DNA from 4 places in the Variovorax sp. YR566 genome. Region 3 is predicted to be linked to each of the others. Evidence: predicted binding sites of a transcription regulator. Region 3 holds the regulator's gene; each other region holds the start of a gene.

Region 1 (5,295 bases), 1.8 Mb from region 3:
TGCCGGTCGGCGCGATGGCTCCCCTGTCGCCAATGCAACTGAGCACGACCCCTTTCGTCACGCGTGTGACGGCGTTTGTCATGAGCGGTTCGTAGAGTGGATCGAACCACTTCTCACCCACTCGCAAAGGACACGCCATGCTCGAAATCGTCAAGGCCACCAACGCGGCCGCTTCCTTCAATCGCTGGGCCGGGATCGAGGCCACCCAGGCCGGCAACGGCGAGGCTGAACTGCGCATGAACTGGCGCGCGGAAGACATGGGGCAGTTCGCCGGCTTCCTCCATGCGGGAATGATCTCCGCGTTGCTCGACACCGTGAGCGGCTACGCGGCCGGCACGCTGGCGGGCCGCGTGATGACTTCGCACTTCTCGGTCAACTTCATGTCGCCCGCGGTGGGCAGTGCCTTCGTGGCGCGCGGGCGCGTGGCGAAGGCCGGGCGCAAGCAGGTGTTTGTCGCGTCCGAGCTCTATGCGCAGCCCGAAGGCAAGGGCGACGATGCGCTCAAGCTCGTGGCGACGGGGAACGCAATCCTCGTTCCCGTGGACGAGCTTCAGCTGAAGCCGCGCGCCTGAGCTTCAGCCCGAACAGCGGCCGCAGCACGTTGAAGCGGCGGATCAGCCCATCCGTCAGCGCCCAGCAGCCGAAAAGCGTCAACGCCACCAGCAGCGCGGGCTCGATCACCGGGCCGAGCGCGAGCGGAGCCAGCGCGGTCACGCCGACGATGATCAGCGTCTGGTGCAGCACGTACCACGGGTACACCGATTCGTTGGCCCAGCGCAGCCAGGGCCACGGGCGGTTCAGGTGGCGGTGGCCATGGCCGAGGATGGTGGCGACGGCCAGCCACAGGTAGAGCATGCGCAGGGTGTCCATCAGCGGGCCGGAGGCCGGGCCCTTCGCGCCTGTGCGCAGCGCGATGAAGATGGCGATCACCGCGACTGCCAGCGCGAAAGACACGCGGCGCAGCCGCTCCAGTTCCTTCCACACGCCGGTGTCCACGCCCATCCAGTAGCCGTAGAGAAACATCGTGAAGTAGAGGCTGTGCAGGTGGAAGTCGCGCACCAGGTTGTGCGTGGCCGGAAAGCGCGAGGCCAGCAGCATCGTGAAGACGAGCAGCGGCACCACAGGCAGCAACAGCAGCTTCCAGCCACGCAGGCCGTTGAAGCCGCGGCGCAGCCACTGGCCGGCGGCGGAGTTCCACAGCGGCAGCGTCAGCGCGACCAGCGCCGTGTAGGTAAAGAGGTAGGGCAGGTACCAGAGATGGTTCCAGGTGATGCCGAACTCCGCGCCATCGAAGGCCCGCTTCGGCCACGGCTCGGCCATCGACAGGTAGCGCAGCAGGAAGGCGCCGAAGCCCGGCGCGACCAGCCCGTTGGCCACGCCCTGCGCATAGGCCTGGTAGGGCACGATCACCGCCATGCCGAAGGCCAGCGGCAGCATCAGCCGCAGGCCTCGGCTGCGCAGCAGGCCCCAGGTGCCCTGGCCCCGGCTGAGGAAGCCGAGCGACACGCCGGAGATCAGGAAGACGAGATCCATGCGCCAGAGGTTCAGGATGCGCATCGGCCACTGCAGCCATTCGGCCGCATGCGGGCTCTTGAGGTGCCACGGCCAGTCGGCCACGTAGTACATGCCTACGTGATAGAGGATGACGAACAGGAAGGCCAGCGCGCGCAGGGCGTCGATGTCGTGGCGGCGATGGTCGGGCGGGAGGTTTTGGGTGGTCATCGGGGGCTCCTTGAAGCTGGAGGCCGCGATGCTCGGCCTCGTGCTCCTCGCGTGGCACGCCCGGGGGATGGATCGCCCCCGCTTTGTGACGAGCGGTGGCCCTGAGGGACGAAAAGGGACGAAATTCGCCGCCCCAAGGCCCGTTTTCGGGAGAATCCCGGCCATGGGAGACCCCCGCAAGAACCTGTACGAGCGCTACGAGCCAGTCCGCCGCTACGTGGAGGTGGCGTTCTGGATCGTTCTGATGACGCTTCAGGCCGTGTTCAGCACGATGGTGGCGATCGTCGACGTGCGCACGCGCGCCGTGCCGCGTGCCAACTGGGAGGTCGCGACCTGGGAGGGTTCGAGCCACCTGGTGCTGTTGCTGCTGGTTCCGGCGCTGGTTGCCGTCGAGCGCCGGTTGTCGCCGCTGGTGCGCACCCACGTGCTGCGCTTCGTGGCCTGGCATGCGGTGGCCAGCGTGGTCTTCAGCGTGATCCACGTGGTGGGCATGTTCGGGCTGCGGGCGCTGGTCTATGCCATGGCCGGCGAGCGCTACGACTTCGGCGGCTGGGTCAGCCAGTGGGGCTACGAGTACCTGAAGGACGTGCGGGTGTACGCGAGCATCGTCTTCGGCATCTGGGCGTACCGGCTGTTCATGCTGCGGCTGCAGGGCGAGGCGCGGGTGCTCGATGCGCCCGAAGCCCCGCCGGAACCGGAGCCCGCCGAACCCGAAACCCCGCAGCCCGCGCGCCCCGAGCGCTTTCTGGTGCGCAAGCTGCGTCGCGAATTCCTCATCGCGGCTACCGACATCGACTGGCTCCAGGCCGAGGGCAACTACGTCGGCCTGCACGTCAACGGCCACGACTACCTGCTGCGCGCCACGCTCACCGACTTCCTGACCCAGCTCGACCCCGCCCGCTTCGTGCGCGTGCACCGCAGCCACGCCGTGAACCTGGGTCGCATCAAGGAAATCGAGCCGCTGGATGGCGGCGACGCCCGGCTGCACATGCACGACGGCACCACCGTGCCCTGCAGCCGCCGCTACCGGGACGCGCTGCGCGCCGGGGCGGGCTGATCCGGTGCATCGCGGGCTGAGTAAAGCCCGCTATTGGTTCACAACGCACCATCGAAGAGCTTTGGGCACCATTTTTGCTTCATTGGCCCGCCGCTCCGGGTGATTCGGGTGCGGCGCACCAATTCAAACCAAAAATCAGCAAGAAGCTCCAATGGACGCACTCAAACAGGGCGCAGACGCGCTGTTCATCCTTCTCGGCGCCATCATGGTCCTGGCCATGCACGCCGGTTTTGCTTTTCTCGAACTGGGGACAGTGCGCAAGAAGAACCAGGTCAATGCGCTGGTGAAGATCCTGGTCGACTTCTCGGTCTCGACCATCGTGTATTTCCTGGTGGGCTATGGCGTGGCCTACGGCACGCATTTCTTCGTGAGCGCCACCGAACTGTCGGCAAGAAGCGGCTACGAGCTGGTGAAATTCTTCTTCCTGCTCACCTTCGCGGCGGCCATCCCGGCCATCATTTCGGGCGGCATTGCCGAGCGCGCCAAGTTCTGGCCGCAGCTGATCGCCACGGCGGTGATCGTCGGCTTCGTCTACCCGCTGTACGAGGGCATCGCCTGGAACAAGCACTTCGGCATCCAGGGCTGGATTGCCTCGCTCACCGGCCATGAGTTTCATGACTTTGCGGGCTCGGTGGTAGTGCACGCGGTGGGCGGCTGGCTGGCGCTGCCGGCGGTGCTGCTGCTGGGCGCGCGGCGCAACCGCTACCGGGGCGACGGCTCGCTGAGCGCGCATCCGCCGTCGAACATTCCGTTCCTGGCGCTGGGCGCGTGGGTGCTGTGCGTAGGCTGGTTCGGCTTCAACGTGATGAGCGCGCAGAGCATCGACAAGATCTCGGGCCTGGTGGCCGTCAACTCGCTGATGGCGATGGTCGGCGGCACGCTGGTGGCGCTGGCAATGGGCAAGAACGACCCGGGCTTCGTCTACAACGGCCCGCTCGCGGGGCTCGTGGCCGTGTGCGCCGGCTCCGACCTGATGCACCCGCTGGGCGCGCTGGTGGTGGGCGGCGTGGCGGGCGCCATCTTCGTCAAGATGTTCACGCTCACGCAGAACAAATGGAAGATCGACGACGTGCTCGGTGTGTGGCCGCTGCACGGCCTGTGCGGCACCTGGGGCGGTATAGCGGCGGGCATCTTCGGCACGCAGGCGCTGGGCGGCATCGGCGGTGTGAACGTGTGGGCGCAGCTCATCGGCACCGTCATCGGCGTGGCATGGGCGGGGCTGGCGGGCGCGGCGGTGTACGGCGCGCTGAAGGCCTCGCTGGGGCTGCGGCTGTCGCAGGAGGAGGAATACGACGGCGCCGATCTGTCGATTCACCACATCTCGGCCACGCCGGAGCGTGAGGTCAACTGGTAGTCACCAGTGCGGCAGGGCGGGTCTGTGTTTGCTTCGCGCAGGGCCGCTCAGCACGAACGCGCGCCCTGTAGCAAACTTGCCGGACCGCTTCGTTCCATTTTCTGACGCCCATGACCCAATCTCCCCCCGCCCTCGAAGTCCTCCCCCGCGACCTCTCCGCCTACCGCAAGGGCAACACCGGCGTCGACTACGTGCACCGCTTCGAGTCCGGCAAGCCCGGCCCGCACGTGCTGATCAACGCGCTGACGCACGGCAACGAGATCTGCGGCATGACGGCGGCCACGCACCTGCTCGACAACGACGTGCGCCCGAAGGTCGGCACGCTCACCGTGAGTTTTGCCAACGTGGCAGCGTACGAGTCCTTCAACGAAGCTCTGCCCTTCGACAGCCGCCAGCTCGTGCACAACCTCAACCGCATCTGGTCACCCGAGTGGCTCGATGGCACTGAAGACAGCCCCGAGCTGAGCCGTGCGCGCATCCTGCGTCCGGTGGTGGACGCGGCCGATCACATCCTCGACATCCATTCGACCAGCCAGCCCGTCGTGCCGTTCTGGGTGTACCCGGCATTCGAGCGCAACGCCAAGGTCGCACTGGCCATCGGCCGCCCGTCGGTGCACCTCGTGATGCCCGACGGCCTGGGCTCGGGCACGCCGCTGATCCAGTACGGCAGCCACGGCGGCCCGGACGGCAAGGGCGTGGCGATGGTGGTCGAGTGCGGCCAGCACTTCTTGCGCTCCGCCTCGGAACTGGCCACAGCCGTCACCTACGACTTCCTTGCGTACTTCGGCCTCGTCGAGAAGGACCCGGCCACGCCGCCGCCCGAACCGCAGCGGCGCTTTCAGCTGCTGCAGACGTATGTCATCAAGTCGGCGGACTTTGCGTTCGTGCGGCCGCTGATCGGCTTCGAGAACTTTGCGAAGGGCGAGTTGATCGCGACAAACGGCGACGAGGAAATCCGCGCGCTGTGCGACGACTGCACGATCTTCATGCCGGCGCAGCGCGCGATCGTGGGGCGCGAGGCTGTGTATCTGACGAAGCCGATTTGAGATTCGTCAGCAGATCAACAGGTGCACAGGCTTGCCTGCGGTGCTGTAGTCGGCATGCCAGTAGTGCGGGTCATTGCAGAGGCTGAACGTGGCCTCTGCATTCGCATGGCCACTGC
Region 2 (5,295 bases), 220 kb from region 3:
GCATGGGGCCGGGCTACTTCCCGCTCATGCTGGGCATCCTGCTGGCCATCCTCGGGGCCATCATCATGTTCCAGGCACTGGTGGTCGAAACCACCGACGGCCACCCGATCGGCAAATGGGCCTGGAAGCCGCTGGCCTTCGTGCTCGGCGCCAACCTGGCCTTCGGCGTGCTGCTGGGCGGCCTGCCCAGCATCGGGCTGCCGGCCATGGGGATGATCATCGCGATCTACGCGCTCACGATCATCTCGAGCATGGCGGGCGAGCACTTCAAGCTGCGCGACGTGCTGATCCTCTCGACCATCCTGGCGGCTGGCAGCTACGTGGCCTTCATCTGGGCGCTCAAGCTCCAGATCCAGGTCTGGCCCACTTTCATTTCGGGCTGAGGAGCGCACACCATGGACCTGATCCACAACCTTTCCATCGGTTTCGGCGTTGCCTTCACCTTCACCAACCTGCTGTACTGCCTGCTGGGTTGCATCCTGGGCACGCTGATCGGCGTGCTCCCGGGCATCGGCCCGGTCGCAACCATCGCGATGCTGCTGCCCGCCACGTACGCATTGCCGCCCGTGTCGGCGCTGATCATGCTGGCCGGCATCTACTACGGCGCGCAGTACGGCGGCTCGACCACGGCCATTCTGGTGAACCTGCCCGGGGAGTCGTCCTCGGTGGTCACCTGTATCGACGGCTACCAGATGGCAAGGCAGGGCCGCGCAGGCCCGGCGCTCGCCGCGGCCGGCCTCGGCTCGTTCTTCGCGGGTTGCGTCGGCACGCTGATCCTGGCCGCCTTCGCGCCGCCGCTGACCGAACTGGCCTTCAAGTTCGGCCCCGCCGAGTACTTCTCGCTGATGACGCTGGGCCTGATCGGCGCGGTGGTGCTGGCTTCGGGCTCGCTGCTGAAGGCAGTGGCGATGATCGTGCTCGGCCTGCTGCTGGGCATCGTGGGCACCGACGTCAACTCGGGTGTCGCGCGCTACAGCTTCGACATTCCGGAACTCACCGACGGCATCGGCTTCGTGGTGATCGCCATGGGCGTGTTCGGTTACGGCGAAATCATCGGCAACCTCTCGCAGCCCGACGACGAGCGCGAAGTGTTCACGCACAAGGTCAAGGGCCTGTGGCCCACCAAGGACGACTTCAAGCGCATGCTGCCCGCGGTGCTGCGCGGCACGGCCCTGGGTTCTGCACTGGGCATCCTGCCCGGCGGCGGCGCGCTGCTGGCCTCGTTCGCCTCGTATGCGCTGGAGAAGAAGATCCGCATGCGCCCCGGCGAAGTGCCCTTCGGCAAGGGCAACATCCGCGGCGTGGCATCGCCCGAGTCGGCCAACAACGCCGGTGCACAGACTTCCTTCATCCCGCTGCTGACGCTGGGCATTCCGCCCAACGCGGTGATGGCGCTGATGGTGGGCGCAATGACGATCCACAACATCCAGCCGGGCCCGCAGGTCATGACCAGCAACCCCGAGCTGTTCTGGGGCCTGATCGCCTCGATGTGGATCGGCAACGCGATGCTGATCATCCTGAACCTGCCGCTGATCGGCATGTGGATCAAGCTGCTGACGGTGCCCTACAAGTTCCTGTTCCCCGCCATCGTGCTGTTCTGCGCGATCGGCGTGTACTCGACCAACAACAACACCTTCGACGTGTGGATGGTGGCGGCCTTCGGCTTCATCGGCTACCTGTTCATCAAGCTGCGCACGGAGCCTGCGCCGCTGCTGCTGGGCTTCATCCTGGGGCCGATGATGGAGGAGAACCTGCGGCGCGCGCTGCTGCTGTCGCGCGGTGCGTGGAGCGTATTCGTCACCCGGCCGCTGTCGGCGGGGCTGTTGGTGGCGGCTGCGCTGCTGCTGGGCATCGTGCTGCTGCCCGCAATCAAGGCCAAGCGCGAGGAAGCCTTCGTCGAGGAGTGAGCGCTCCGGTCTCTGCAAGAAGCCCCCGCTCCGGGGGCTTTTTTCATTTGGGGCCTTTGCTCGGGGTGCCCCAAATAGACGCGCTCTTGTTGGTGCCCGGCAGGGTCGCCAGCGGTGCGCCCGGAAACACGGCGAACAGCGAGGCGCCCGTTACCACCAGCATCTCCATAGGGGGAGGATTGTCTCGCCCGTGGCGCTATCAAAAAAGGAGCTGAAGATGCAGGTGCATCAAGTCATGCAGGCATAAAAAAGGCGCCGACCAGCGGCGCCTTTCAAAGTCAAACACGGCATCTCGTACGGAGCCTTTGAAGCATTTTTATTGTTGCTTGGGGATTGTCTCCTCGGACCCTCGGCAGCACGAGCAGGGCCCGTTCGCGAGTGGGCAGACTTTAGGGTGCGCACCGCGTCAGTGCATTGGGAATTACCCGCTTTGCCTTACCGAGAAAGCCCGATTTGCGAACCAAAGTGTTTCTGATAGTTAACGATGTGGCACGACTTGTGCACGCAGCACCAAGGTCCATCACTTCAAGAAGAAGAAACGGTCATGGCCCTGGCTCCGCACGCCTCCATCAACGCGGCAGACACCGCATGGATGATGACTTCGACCGCGCTGGTGCTGCTGATGACGCTGCCCGGCATCGCACTCTTCTATGCGGGCATGGTGCGCCGCAAGAACGTGCTGGCCACCATGGCGGGGGTGGTGGCGATAGCCGCGGCGGTCTCGCTGACCTGGTTCGCGGTGGGCTATTCACTGGCCTTTACCGAGGGCTGGCCCTGGCTGGGAGGCACCGGGCGCTTCTGGTTCTCGGGCTTCGAGTACCTGAAGGAGGCCGGGCAGGTGGCGGTGAGCCACGTCGCGCCCAACGTGCCTGAGTCGGTCTACGCGATGTTCCAGCTGACCTTCGCGGTCATCACCACCGCACTGGTGCTTGGCGCTTTTGTCGAGCGCATGCGCTTCTCGGCGATCCTGTGGTTCGCGCTGTTCTGGAGCGTGCTGGTGTACGCACCTGTCGCGCACTGGGTGTGGGAGCCGGGCGGCTGGCTCGCGCAGATGGGCGCGCTCGACTTCGCCGGCGGCTCGGTGGTGCACGTCAACGCGGGCATCGCGGGGCTGGTGTGCGCCTACGCGCTCGGGCCGCGCAAGGGCTACGGGCGCGAGGCCTTCGAGCCCTACAGCCTGGCGATGACGATGACGGGCGCGGGCCTGCTGTGGGTGGGCTGGTTCGGCTTCAATGCGGGCTCGGCGGTGGCGGCCGACGGGCGCGCGGGCCTGGCGATGCTGGTGACGCACATCGCGGCGGCGGCCGGCGCCATGAGCTGGATGCTCGGCGAATGGATCGTGCGGCGCAGGCCTTCGCTGCTGGGCCTGTGCTCGGGCCTGGTGGCGGGGCTGGTGGCCATCACGCCGGCAGCCGGCTTCGTCACGCCGCTGTCCGCGCTGGCCATCGGCGCGATCGCGGGGCTGGCCTGCTACTGGGGCGCCACCGGGCTCAAGCACCTGCTTGGCGCGGACGACTCGCTCGACGTGTTCGGCGTGCACGGCATCGGTGGCATCGTGGGCGCGCTGCTGACGGGCGTGTTCGCCGATGCGCGCATCTCGGGCGCCACGGGCGACGTGCTGACGCAGGCGATCGCCGTCGGCAGCGTGGCTATCTACAGCGCAACGGGGACGGCGGTGGTGCTGTTTCTGGTGCACATCATGGTCGGGTTGCGCGTCGATGCCGACAGCGAGGTGCTGGGCCTCGATCTTGCACAGCACAGAGAACATCTCGGGAGTAGTTGACCCACCGACGGAGGAACCATGCCATCCATGTCCGAAAGCGAACGCATCGCCCTTGCTGCCCGCCTTCACGTGGCGCTGCGGCGAAAGCATGGGCGCGTGACCGACACCGAGTGGATGGCGACCAATGCCGAGTACGCGGCCGAGATCGTGCGCATGACGCGCGCGCACGCTGCTGACACCAAGGACGAGGAGCTTTACCAGTTGGCGACACGGCTGGAGCAGGCGATGGAGCCGCTGGCTCGCGCTGCGCGGTTGGCGGCGCGGCAGCCCGATGGGACGCCGCCTACGCCGCCGCCTCGCTATGTGGGTGGGTTGCGCTGAGTCTTTTCGGGGTGCGTGCGAATGACACCGGGTGCTCAGCTTGCAGCCAGCGCTGCCTTGCGAATCGACTGCAGCGTGCTTCCCGGGGTGATCGCTTCCGGGTCCAGCAGGCAATGCAGGATGGCTGGCTTGCCGCTCTCTCTCGCGCGCGCCAGTGCGGGGCCGAATTCTTCGGTGCTGGTCACGCGTTCGCCGTGGCCGCCGAACACTTCGGCATAGCCGCGAAAGTCCGGGTTCTTCAACTGCGTGGCGCTGATGCGGCCGGGGTAGTGCTTTTCCTGGTGCATGCGGATCGTGCCGTACATGGCGTTGTCGAGCAGCACCACGATGATCGGCAGGCCGTACTGCACGGCCGTCGCGAATTCCTGGCCGTGCATCATGAAGTCGCCATCGCCCGCGAACACGACCACTTCGCGCTGCGGCCACAGCCGCTTGGCGCCGACGCCGGCCGGCAGGCCGTAGCCCATCGAGCCGCTGGTGGGCGCAAGCTGGCTCGCGTAGGAGCGGAACGGCCAGAAGCGGTGCACCCAGGTGGCGAAGTTGCCTGCACCGTTGCAGAAGATGGTGTCGGCCGGCAGCACTTCGCGCAGGTGCTGCATGACCTCGCCCATCTGCAGCGGGCCGGGAATGCGGATGGGAGCCGGGTCGCTCCAGCGCAGGAAGTCTTCGCGGGCTGTCTCCGTTTCCGCCTGCCAGGCCGGCGTTTGCGCGGGGCGCAGCGTGGACATGGCTTCCGCGAAAGCCTGCGGCGTGGCGTGGATGCCCTGCGCCGGACGATAGAGCTTGCCGAGCTCGTCGGCGTCGGCGTGCACATGCACCAGCGCCTGCTTCGGCTGCGGAATCGCCAGCAGCTCGTAGCCCTGCGACGGTACTTCAGACAAGCGCCCGCCGACCAGCAGCACGAGGTCGGCGTTGCGGATGCGCTCCAGCATGCGCGGATTGGCGCCAAGGCCCAGGTCGCCCGCATAGCAGGGGTGCTCGGCCGACATCAGCATCTGGCGACGGAACGAGCAGTACACGGGCAGCGAGAACGCGGCCGCGAAATCCGCGAACTGCTGCGTGGCCTTCTTCGACCAGCGGCTGCCGCCCAGGATGACCACCGGGCGCTGCGCCTGCGACAGTCGCTGCTGCAGCTCTGCGAGTTGCGCTGCACCGGGATGGGTTTCGGTCACCGCGTAAGGCTGCGCGTCGGCCACCGTCGCAGCCTCGGTCAGCATGTCTTCGGGCAGCGCGATCACCACCGGCCCGGGCCGGCCCGAGGTTGCGACATGGAAGGCACGCGAC
Region 3 (5,295 bases):
CGTGCCTTTCGTGGGCAACGACGTCGAAGCCAAGCAGCGCCTGTACTACGCGCTCGAAGCCATGGGCAAGGTAGACGAATATCAGCCGAAGGTGTTCAACGCGATCCACGCGCAGCGCCAGAACGTGAACGGCGACGCCAACATCATTGCCTGGGCCGCCGCCAACGGCCTGGACGGCGCCAAGTTCAAGGAAGTCTTCACCTCCTTCGGCGTGGCCAGCAAGGCCAAGCGCGCCTCGCAAATGACCGACGCCTACAAGGTGGCTGGCGTGCCGGCAATGGCCGTGGCCGGCCGCTGGTATGTGGATGGCGAAACCGCCGGCAACATGACCAAAGTGCTTCAGGTCGTGAACTATCTGATCGGCGAAGCGAAGAAGGGCTGACCCCCCCCAGGATCGTGGTCCGGCGGAGCCGGTTCCGCGGTGTTCCAGGAAGAAAGTCAAGCCCGCATCGGCGGGCTTTTTCATCTGTGCGTGCGGGGCTGACGCAATCAGCCGCATACAATGCCGAGCAAGTTTCGTGCCTCTATGACATTGCACTCTCACCCCACCACTCCCTTCCTCCGTCGCATCGGCCGCCTGGCCGCCGGCGCGCTGTTGCTGGCCGGCCTTGCCTCGGGCGCACTGGCCGAAACCGCCGACCGCACCAAGCCGATGAACATCGAGTCGGACTCGATGCGCTACGATGACCTGAAGCAGACCAGCGTGTTCACCGGTAACGTGCTCGTTACGAAGGGCACGATCATCATCCGCGGCGCACGTATGGATGTACGCCAGGACCCCGAGGGCTACCAGTACGGCGTGGTCACGGCGGCACCGGGCAAGCGGGCCTACTACAAGCAGAAACGCAATGCGCCCGACGAGTGGATCGAGGGCGAGTCGGAAGTCATCGAGTACGACAGCCGCGCCGACAACGTCAAGTTCATCCGCAACGCCACCATGCGCCGCCTGCTCGGCGCTACGCCGAACGACGAGAGCCAGGGCGCGCTGATCGTCTACGACCAGAGCAACGACACCTACACGGTCAACGGTTCCACCGTGCCGCCGAACACCGCCGTCAACGCGTCCACCCCGGGCGGGCGCGTCAAGACCATCCTGACCCCCAAGGCCGCCACCGCACCGGCAGCCGGTGCCTCGGCCCCGGCCGGCGCGAAGGCGCCGCCGCCGGCGCCCATGCCCGCACCCGGCAAGGGCCTGCGCCAGAGCACCACGCTCAGTGACCAGGGAGAAACCCGCAAGTGATCGAAACCGCAGGAACGCAGGACACCAACGGCGCACCGGGCAGCCGCCTGATCGCGCGCGGCCTGAAGAAGAGCTACGGCAGCCGTACGGTCGTGAAAGACGTCTCGCTCGACGTGCAGAAGGGCGAAGTCGTCGGACTGCTCGGGCCGAACGGCGCGGGCAAGACCACCTCGTTCTACATGATCGTGGGGCTGGTGCGCGCCGACGCGGGCGACATCAGCATCGACGGCGAGCCCATCGCCCACATGCCGATCCACCGCCGCGCCCGCATGGGCCTGAGCTACCTGCCGCAGGAAGCCTCGATCTTCCGCAAGCTCACGGTCGAGGAAAACGTGCGCGCCGTGCTCGAGCTCCAGAGCGAGCCCGACGAGAGCGGCAAGATGGCGCCGCTGTCGAAGCAGCACATGGACGAGCGCCTGGCCGAGCTGCTGGCCGACCTGCGCGTTGACCACCTGCGCGATTCGCCCGCGCTTGCGCTGTCGGGCGGCGAGCGCCGCCGCGTCGAAATTGCGCGTGCACTGGCCACGCAGCCGCGCTTCATCCTGCTGGACGAGCCCTTCGCCGGCATCGACCCGATCGCGGTGATCGAAATCCAGCGGATCATCAGTTTCCTGAAGGAGCGCGGCATCGGCGTGCTCATCACCGACCACAACGTGCGTGAAACGCTGGGCATCTGCGATCACGCTTTCATCATCAGCGACGGGCATGTGCTGGCACAAGGCACACCCTCGGAGATCGTCGACAACGCCGAAGTACGCAGGGTGTACTTGGGCGAACACTTCCGCATGTAAGGGCGGGAGCGGTTCCCATGAAGCAAGGGCTATCCCTTCGCGTCTCGCAGCATCTGGCGTTGACGCCACAGCTGCAGCAGTCGATCAGGCTGCTTCAACTCTCCACGCTCGAACTGAGCCAGGAGGTGGAGCAGATGCTCGACGAGAACCCGTTCCTCGAGCGCACGGCTGAAGAAGCGGCGCGCGAGGAATTCGGGCTCGACACGGCCGATGCCCCGGTGCCGCGCGACGACGGCGGCGATAGCGGCGACGGCGAAAGCGACTTCGCTTCGCCCGCCGCCAGCGCGTCCACTGCTTCCACCGAAACCAGCACCGCCACCACGGCCGACACCGACGGCCCCGCTGCCGAGATCACCGAGCGCGAGCCCGACTGGGAAGGCGACGGCACCGTCGACATGGCGCCCGACGACAGCGAATGGGGCAGCGATGCGCCCGCGCGCCAGAACAACCTGGGCGACGACGAACGTGCCGACGCCACCGAACTCGCGCGCAGCCAGGAGTCGCTGCAGTCCTTCCTGCACCGCCAGGCCCTGAGCCTGCGCCTGAACGAGAACGACAGCGCCGCGCTGCGCTTTCTCATCGAATCGCTCAACGACGACGGCTACCTGGAAGACTCGCTGCCCGCACTGGCCTCGGGCCTGGCCGGCGACGACAACGACCAGTTCGACGACCTCGTGCATCACTTTCAGGTGGCGCTCGGCCTGCTGCAAAGCCTGGAACCCGCCGGCGTCGGCGCTCGCGACCTCGGCGAATGCCTGGGCATCCAGCTGCGTGCCCTGGCCCGCGAGGACGAGACCGACGAGGAAGAGCTGGTCCGCAAGACCGCCATCGCCATCTGCAAGCAGCCGATGGAACTGCTCGCGCGCCGCGATTTCAAGCGCCTGGCCACGCTCACCCGCAGCAACGAGGAGCTGGTGCGCTCGGCGCTGCAGATCATCGCGCGGCTCGAACCCAAGCCGGGTCGGCGCTTTGTCGATGTCGAGCGCAACATCGTCATTCCCGACGTGATCGTCACCAAGACGGGCCGCGGCACCAATGTGAAGTTCCGCGTCATGCTGAACCCCGAGGTGATGCCGCGCCTGCGCGTGCACGACATCTACGCCGGCGCGCTCAAGTCGCACAAGGGCGAAGGCAGCCAGGCGCTGTCGCAGCGGCTGCAGGAGGCGCGCTGGTTCATCAAGAACATCCAGCAGCGCTTCGACACCATCCTGCGCGTGAGCAACGCCATCGTCGAGCGGCAGAAGAGCTACTTCGTGCACGGCGAACTCGCGATGCGCCCGCTGGTGCTGCGCGAGATCGCCGACGAGCTGGGCCTGCACGAATCGACCATCTCGCGCGTGACCACCGCCAAGTACATGGCCACGCCCTTCGGCACGGTCGAGCTCAAGTACTTCTTCGGCTCGGCGCTGGGCACTGAGACCGGCGGCAATGCGTCGAGCACCGCGGTGCGCGCGCTGATCAAGCAGTTCGTCAGCTCCGAGAGCATCAAGAAGCCGCTGTCGGACAGCCAGATCTCCGAGATGCTGAAAGAGCAGGGCATCGAGTGCGCGCGCCGCACCGTGGCCAAGTACCGCGAGGCGCTGCGCATCGCGCCCGCCAACCTTCGCAAGGCCCTGTAGAAAGCCACCGATGACCCGTCGCCTGCTGTCGCTTTCGCGTTGTGGGCATTGGGTTTTCGTCATGGCGGCGGTCTTGCTGTTCGCAGGCTGCGCCACATTGCCCGACGAGGCGCCGCGCCCGCCCACCAAGGCCATGGCCGTGTCAGCCGACACCGCGCTCGGCAAGATCGCGCTGGCCTCGCAGCCCGACCCCGACCTGAGCGGCTTTCGCCTCATGCCCGGCGGCGACTTCGCCTTCGACACCCGTATCCAACTGGCCCGTCGCGCGCAGCGCACGCTCGACGTGCAGTACTACCAGATCGAGAACGACGAAACCGGCCGCTACCTGATGCGCACCCTGCGCGACGCCGCTCAGCGCGGCGTGCGCGTGCGGCTGCTGATGGACGACCTCTACACCTCCGGCGAAGACGAGCTGCTGCTCGGCCTGGCCGCCACGCCCAACGTGGAGCTGCGCCTGTTCAACCCGTTCCCGGCCGGGCGCGGCAGCCTGCTGAAGCGCTTCAGCGCGTCGCTTTTCGACTTCAGCCGCGTCAACCGCCGCATGCACAACAAGCTGTTCATTGCCGACGGCGCGATGGCGGTGGCGGGCGGGCGCAACATCGGCAACCAGTATTTCAGGCGCACGGCGGGCGAGAACTTTCTAGACCTCGACACCTTCGTCACCGGCGCGCTGATCCCGCGGCTGGGCAGCCTGTTCGACCAGTACTGGAACAGCATCTACGTGCGGCCGATCCAGTCGGTGGTGAGCAGCGACCTGTCGCGCGAGGAGCTGCAGAAGCGCTTCGACGTCGCCACCGGCCCCGACACCACGCCACCACCGCCGCCGCCCGCGCCCAACGACCTGCTTGGCTACAGCCCGATGGCGGAAGACCTGAACGCCGGCAAGCTCGGACTGATCTGGGCCACCGCAGAGGCCTACGCCGATTCGCCCGAGCGCGTGATCGGCAAGACCGTCTCATACGGCGGCGTGCCGCTGCTGGACGTCGACAGCGTGCGCTACAACGTGGTCGAGCAGATGCGCCGTGCGCGCTCCGAGGTGACCATCGTCTCGCCCTACCTCATTCCGGGCGCCTCGGGGCTGGAGGTGATGCGCGAGATCCGCGGCCGCAACGTGAAGATCAGCGTCGTCACCAATTCGCTGGCCGCCACCGACGAGCCGTTGGTGCACACCGCCTACCGCCGCTACCGGCCCGACATGCTCAAGCTCGGCGCCGACCTCTACGAACTGAGCTCCACGCGCACCCGGCGCAGCGTGCGACTCGGCCTGTTCGGCACTTCGGTGGGCAGGCTGCACGCCAAGTCGGCGGTGATCGACCGGCGCATTCTTTTCGTCGGCTCGATGAATTTCGATCCGCGCTCGGAGACGCACAACACCGAGATCGGCCTCTTCATCCGCAGCCCCGAGATGGCGCAGCAGGCACTGAAGCTCATCGACGTGCTCAAGCAGCAGGGCGCCTACCGGCTGCGCTTTGCCGAGGGCAGCAACGAGTCGCGCATCGAATGGGTCAGCGACGACGCCGGCAAGCTCACCGTGCTGAGCGAGGAGCCCGACTCCGGCTTCTGGGACCGGACCATGCTCGAATTGCTGGCGCCGCTGACGCCGGAGAGCCTGTTGTAGCGTCGGCTCAGTTGCCGCGCACGGCCG
Region 4 (5,295 bases), 360 kb from region 3:
GTCGTGCTCCACGCGCGCCATCGCGACCAGTTCACCGCCCCACTCGCGCGCGCGGTAGATGCCGTCGCGCAGCGCAATCACGAGGCCGCCGCTGCGCGCGGGCGCCATGCAGCCAGGCTCCGTGGACAGCGGCCATCGCTCGACCTTCGCATCTGGAGAGCCGATGTCGCCGCGGGTGCGCAGCACGGCGCGGCCGGGAATGTCGAGCCAATAGAGCGAGCGCTCCTGGGGATGCCAGAACGGCGACTCGCCGAGTTCGCAGAGGCTGTCTTCGAGGGAGGTCCACATGGTGTCGCGATTGTGCCCCCAGCCATCGCGGCAAAGGGCAAAAAAAAGCCCGCTGGCGCCGGAGCGCTTGCGGGCTGAACATCCAAAGGAGACCTCGCTTGAAAAACTCGTTACGAAGAATTGTTCTTGTAAAAGGTGGTGGTGGTCGTTTCAGTGGCGGGGCTGCCCGAAGGCAACCCGGCCAGAGCAGATCAGCGGTTGTAAGCCGTTTCGCCGTGCGACGAGATGTCGAGGCCTTCGCGCTCTTCCTCTTCCGACACACGCAGGCCGAGGGTCAGGTCGGCGATCTTGTAGGCGATGAAGGCAACCACGCCGGACCACACGACGGTGAGCGCCACGCTCTTGATCTGGATCCAGACCTGTGCGCCCATCGCGAAGGTGTCGGGCGTTGCGCCGCCGGTGCCGCCGAGGCCCTTGGCCGCGAACACACCGGTCAGGATGGCACCCAGGATACCGCCCACGCCGTGCACGCCGAACACGTCGAACGCGTCGTCGGCACCGAGCATGCGCTTCAAGCCGCCCACGCCCCACAGGCAGACCAGGCCGGCCAGCAGGCCCAGCACGATCGAACCCATCGGGCCGATGAAACCGGCGGCAGGCGTGACAGCCACGAGGCCGGCAACGGCGCCGGACGCAGCGCCCAGCATCGAGGCCTTGCCCTTGTGCAGGCTTTCACCCAGGATCCACGACAGGGCCGCGGCAGCGGTGGCGAGCACCGTGTTGATGAAGGCCAGGCCGGCGACGGCGTTGGCAGCACCAGCCGAGCCGGCGTTGAAGCCGAACCAGCCGACCCACAGCAGCGAAGCGCCGACCATGGTGAGCGTGAGCGAGTGAGGCGTGAACGCTTCCTTGCCGTAGCCGACGCGCTTGCCGACCATGTAGGCGCCGACCAGGCCGGCCACACCGGCGTTGATGTGCACCACGGTGCCGCCAGCGAAGTCGAGTGCGCCGTCCTTGCCCAGCAGGCCGCCGCCCCACACGATGTGGGCGATCGGCACGTAGCTGAAGGTGAACCACAGCACCGAGAACAGCAGCACGGCCGAGAACTTGGCACGCTCTGCGAACGCGCCGACGATCAGCGCCACGGTGATGGCCGCGAAAGTGCCCTGGAAGGCGACGAACACATATTCGGGAATCGTGGTCAGCGCGCCGAAGGTCTCCTGCGTGATGCCCTTCATGAAGATCTTGTCGAATCCTCCGAAGAAGTTGCCGTCACCGGAGAAGGCCAGGCTGTAGCCGTAGATGGCCCACAGGATGCTGATCAGCGAGAAGATCACGAAGACCTGCATCAGCACCGACAGCATGTTCTTCGAGCGGCCCAGGCCACCGTAGAACAGCGCGAGGCCGGGGATGGTCATCAGGATCACGAGAAGCGTCGAAGTCAGCATCCAGGCGGTGTCGCCGGAGTCGATCTTCGGAGCGGGTGCGGCGGCGGGCGCCGCGGGAGCTGCGTCGGCGGCAGCGGCCGGAGCTGCTGCGGCTGCAGGCGCGGCAGCGGGGGCCGATGCCGACGCGGCCGGTGCTTCGGCCGTGGCCGCAGCGGGGGTTTGCGCGAAGCCGGCAGTACCGGCAGCCAACACGCTCAAGCCGAGCGCAAGAGAGACAAGCAGTTTTTTCATAATCGTTGTTCTTTCGGGCCTGGACTCGATCAGAGGGCTTCGCGGCCCGTTTCGCCGGTGCGGATGCGCACGACTTGTTCGAGGTTGTAGACAAAAATCTTGCCGTCGCCGATCTTGCCGGTGCGTGCCGCGCCTTCGACAGCCTCGATCACGCGATCGACCAGGTCGTCGGAGACGGCCGCTTCGATCTTGACCTTGGGCAGGAAGTCGACCACGTACTCCGCGCCGCGGTAGAGCTCGGTGTGCCCCTTCTGGCGACCGAAGCCCTTGACCTCAGTGACGGTAATCCCCTGCACGCCGATGGCCGACAGTGCTTCGCGCACCTCATCGAGCTTGAACGGTTTGATGATGGCTGTGACCAGCTTCATGAGTTTTCTCCTTCGGATGGAAATGGAATGGCGCGGCAGCTTGGGCCGCACCTCGTTGTTGTATGGATTACAGCGTCTTCGTCAGCGTGAGGATGAAGCGCGCCTTGTTCGGCGAGTAGGTCGTCTGGCCGAAGGTGCCGAAGCCGAGGTCGACGCCCGGGTTGGCCACTGCCAGGTACGAGCTCTTCTTGTTGGCGCCCTGCACCGAGCCGGTCAGCGACAGGCCGTTGCCGAAGTCGTAGCTCGCGCCGACGTTGTAGTCGACATAGCTCTTGTAGCCCAGGCTGCGGATGTCGCTGGACATGTTCGTGTAGCCCACCGCCGCCTTCAGCGTGACCTTGGGCACGATTTCCTTGCTGTACGACAGGTTCAGGTAGCCGGTGTTGGTGCCCTTCAGGCCCGAGCCGGCCTTGTTGCCCGCGTAGCCGAAGTAGTCCTTCGACACGGTGTGCGAGTACTTGGCGGTGAACGAACCGAGGGTTTCGTTGGCGTAGGTGCCCGCAACGTACAGCTCGGTGGTGTTGCCCGCGGAGTTGCCCGGGTAGATGTAGGTGAGCGCACCGACGTCCATGTCCAGCGGGCCGGCCTTGAACTTGTAGCCGCCGTACACGTCCATCTCGATGCTGTTGCCCTTGAGCCAGTTGACGCTGGAGTTCCAGTTGCCCACGTAGAAGCCGCTGTCGCCGAAGGCGTAGTCCAGGCCGCCTTGAATGGCGGGCTTGAAGCCCTTGGTCTTGGCGTAGTCGTTCTTGCCGATCATGTCCTGGTCCTGGCCACGGAACTTGTAGTTCGTGGTGATGGACACGTTGCCCGTGAGATTCGGGGCGGGAGCGGCTGCCGGTGCTGCTGCGGCATCCGTCGTTGCTGTTTGCGCCAGGGCTGCGCCCGAAGCGGTCAATGCAGCGGCCAGAACGATCAGCGCCTGGGCGGCGGTACGGTGCGTCATCAGGGAACTCCTCGCAAGTGTGTTGTTGGACCTGTGAGGCTCAAAGCAGGGAGCGTGCCAAACTGCACAAATACCGGTCATAACCACCCCCGCCCCCGCATTGGTTGAGAGCCAAATCGTTACAACGTCTGTTGCGAGTGGTTGCAGATATCCGGTGCGCCGCACCACCGCGGACATGTCGAAGATAGGTGCACCATCTTGGGGAGATGGAGAAGAATGGGGTTGTCTTTGGTGCAGAGCCGCGCCTTGCTGGGCCTGGAAGCGGCCAGTGTCACTGTCGAGGTGCATCTGGCGAACGGTTTACCCAGCTTCACGCTGGTCGGGCTGGTGGAAACCGAGGTCAAGGAGGCGCGCGAACGGGTGCGTTCGGCGCTCCAGAACGCGGGGCTGGAGTTTCCGAACAACAAGAGCATCAGATGTAGCCAAGCGGTTTTTGTTTAGAACTGAGCAAGGTATGACCGCGCTGCCTGACAGGTATCAGGTCAGGCTCCCCCGAAGTTCACCCTGCAGCACTCTCAAAAACTGTCCCCCAGCCAGACGTCCTGTCGCTGCTGCGCAGGGTCGGCGTGTGTGGATCTGCCGCAGATTGCGCCGCTGTTTCCGCGATTTGGTGGCCTCGATCGCGAGCCATGTCGTGAGCTTCTCGGCATAGGGATCGAGCTTGCTCGAGCTCGTTCGCTTGGCGTAGCGCGGCATTTCTTCGCCGGCTCGCAGGTACTTCTTTACGGTGTTGCGAGACAGGCCTGTACGCCTGGCTATCTCGCGAATGGACATCTGCTCACGCAGGGCCCAGCGTCTGATGACACTCAATGTCGCCACGTCTATCACTCCTAGGATCCCCTGCTTTAAAAATCAGCAGGGTAGAGTTTTACGTGGGTCAGTCTTAGACGGAAATTACTGATCTAACTGGGGGTGCGGATAAAAACTTGGACTGGTTTTATGTCGAGAGTCCGAGACTTTGTCGGTATTCGATGGGGCTGCGAGAGCCAAGGGAGATCTTGATCCGCTTCTCGTTGTACCAACGGATGTAGGAATCAACTACCTCGATGAACTGCTCAATGGTCGTGGCCTTCCAGTCCCGAGGGTAGAACATTTCCGTTTTGAGCCGGCCGAAGAAGCCTTCGCACGCCGCGTTGTCAGGCGAGCACCCTTTGCGGGACATCGAGCGGATGAGCTTCGCTTCTCCGATACGCGACAGCCAGCCTGGCCAGCGATAGTGGGCGCCGCGATCTGAGTGGACAACGGGCCGGTCGTTGGTATCGACCACCGTCTCGATGGCTGCGTCCAGCATCGTGTTGACGAGCTCAGCGTCTGGATGCGTCCCAATGGACCAGCTGATGACCAGGCCATCGAAGCAGTCGATGACGGGCGAGAGATACACCTTGCCGGCCGGGATCTGGAACTCGGTGATGTCGGTGAGCCACTTCTCATTCGGCGCTGCGGCGTGGAAGTCGCGATTGATGAGGTTCTCGGGCGCTGGACTGATCTCCCCCAGATAGGAGCCGTACCGACGCCGCTTCGGCTTGGAGACGACCAGGCTCTCCTGTTTCATCAACCGCTGCACAACCTTCTCAGAGATGGTGACGCACTGCCTTGTCAGCGAAGCCTGCAGCCTGCGGTAGCCGTAGCAGCGGTGATTCATCTCGAAGATATCGGTAATGCTGCGACGCACAGCGAGGTATTTGTCTGCCACCTTCACACGGGCTCGATGGTAGAAGTACGAACTGCGCGCCAGATCCAACTGAGCAAGGAGCTCTGGCAGGGCATAGAGCTCTTTGAGGGCGTCAACCACCAATGTCTTCTCCCGGTTGGTCAGGAGTTGCAGATCGACGCCCAGGCCTTTTTTTACTATTTCATTGGCCTTCTTCAAAAGGTCGCGCTCGAGTTGCAGATGCCGGATGTCACGCTGCAGCGATTCGAGTTGTCGCTCCAGCTCTGCCAGTTCTGGTACTGGCGGTGAGTTGTTCTTGCGTTTCATGGATGCGGCAGCCTCCGGGCCGAGTAGCTGGTTTTTCCAGTTGTACAGCGTTGGCCTGCACACGCCCAGCCTTTCAGCCACCGCCTGCGCATTTTC

The links. The regulator sigma-54, encoded in region 3, starts transcription at its own class of promoters, with help from an activator protein. The targets are predictions, from matches to a motif close to TGGCANGNAANCTGCTTT.
Region 1: the regulator sigma-54 is predicted to act here: its motif matches at 2,843-2,860, upstream of ACTG4X_RS12150 (ammonium transporter).
Region 2: the regulator sigma-54 is predicted to act here: its motif matches at 2,395-2,412, upstream of ACTG4X_RS02945 (ammonium transporter).
Region 4: the regulator sigma-54 is predicted to act here: its motif matches at 3,264-3,281, upstream of ACTG4X_RS02310 (TorF family putative porin).

The regions. Positions count from the first base shown of each region.
Region 1 covers NZ_CP197092.1:2,592,919-2,598,213, forward strand. Annotated here, with positions in the region: gene ACTG4X_RS12135 (PaaI family thioesterase) at 138-572, shown strand; gene ACTG4X_RS12140 (acyltransferase family protein) at 502-1,722, opposite strand; gene ACTG4X_RS12145 (LytTR family DNA-binding domain-containing protein) at 1,886-2,779, shown strand; gene ACTG4X_RS12150 (ammonium transporter) at 2,931-4,133, shown strand; gene ACTG4X_RS12155 (succinylglutamate desuccinylase) at 4,244-5,179, shown strand; gene ACTG4X_RS12160 (hypothetical protein) at 5,186-5,295, opposite strand, start outside.
Region 2 covers NZ_CP197092.1:614,999-620,293, reverse strand. Annotated here, with positions in the region: gene ACTG4X_RS02960 (tripartite tricarboxylate transporter TctB family protein) at 1-383, shown strand, start outside; gene ACTG4X_RS02955 (tripartite tricarboxylate transporter permease) at 396-1,907, shown strand; partial or broken gene ACTG4X_RS02950 (sulfite exporter TauE/SafE family protein) at 1,972-2,076, opposite strand; gene ACTG4X_RS02945 (ammonium transporter) at 2,452-3,690, shown strand; gene ACTG4X_RS02940 (hypothetical protein) at 3,709-4,011, shown strand; gene ACTG4X_RS02935 (thiamine pyrophosphate-binding protein) at 4,047-5,295, opposite strand, start outside.
Region 3 covers NZ_CP197092.1:837,338-842,632, forward strand. Annotated here, with positions in the region: gene ACTG4X_RS03930 (thiol:disulfide interchange protein DsbA/DsbL) at 1-382, shown strand, start outside; gene lptA (lipopolysaccharide transport periplasmic protein LptA) at 527-1,240, shown strand; gene lptB (LPS export ABC transporter ATP-binding protein) at 1,237-2,031, shown strand; gene rpoN (RNA polymerase factor sigma-54) at 2,049-3,650, shown strand; gene ACTG4X_RS03950 (phospholipase D family protein) at 3,661-5,268, shown strand; gene ACTG4X_RS03955 (LysE family translocator) at 5,276-5,295, opposite strand, start outside.
Region 4 covers NZ_CP197092.1:481,333-486,627, reverse strand. Annotated here, with positions in the region: gene ACTG4X_RS02325 (SMP-30/gluconolactonase/LRE family protein) at 1-288, opposite strand, end outside; gene ACTG4X_RS02320 (ammonium transporter) at 480-1,907, opposite strand; gene glnK (P-II family nitrogen regulator) at 1,937-2,275, opposite strand; gene ACTG4X_RS02310 (TorF family putative porin) at 2,343-3,221, opposite strand; partial or broken gene ACTG4X_RS02305 (magnesium chelatase domain-containing protein) at 3,438-3,650, shown strand; partial or broken gene ACTG4X_RS02300 (helix-turn-helix domain-containing protein) at 3,792-4,049, opposite strand; gene ACTG4X_RS02295 (IS3 family transposase) at 4,159-5,295, opposite strand, start outside.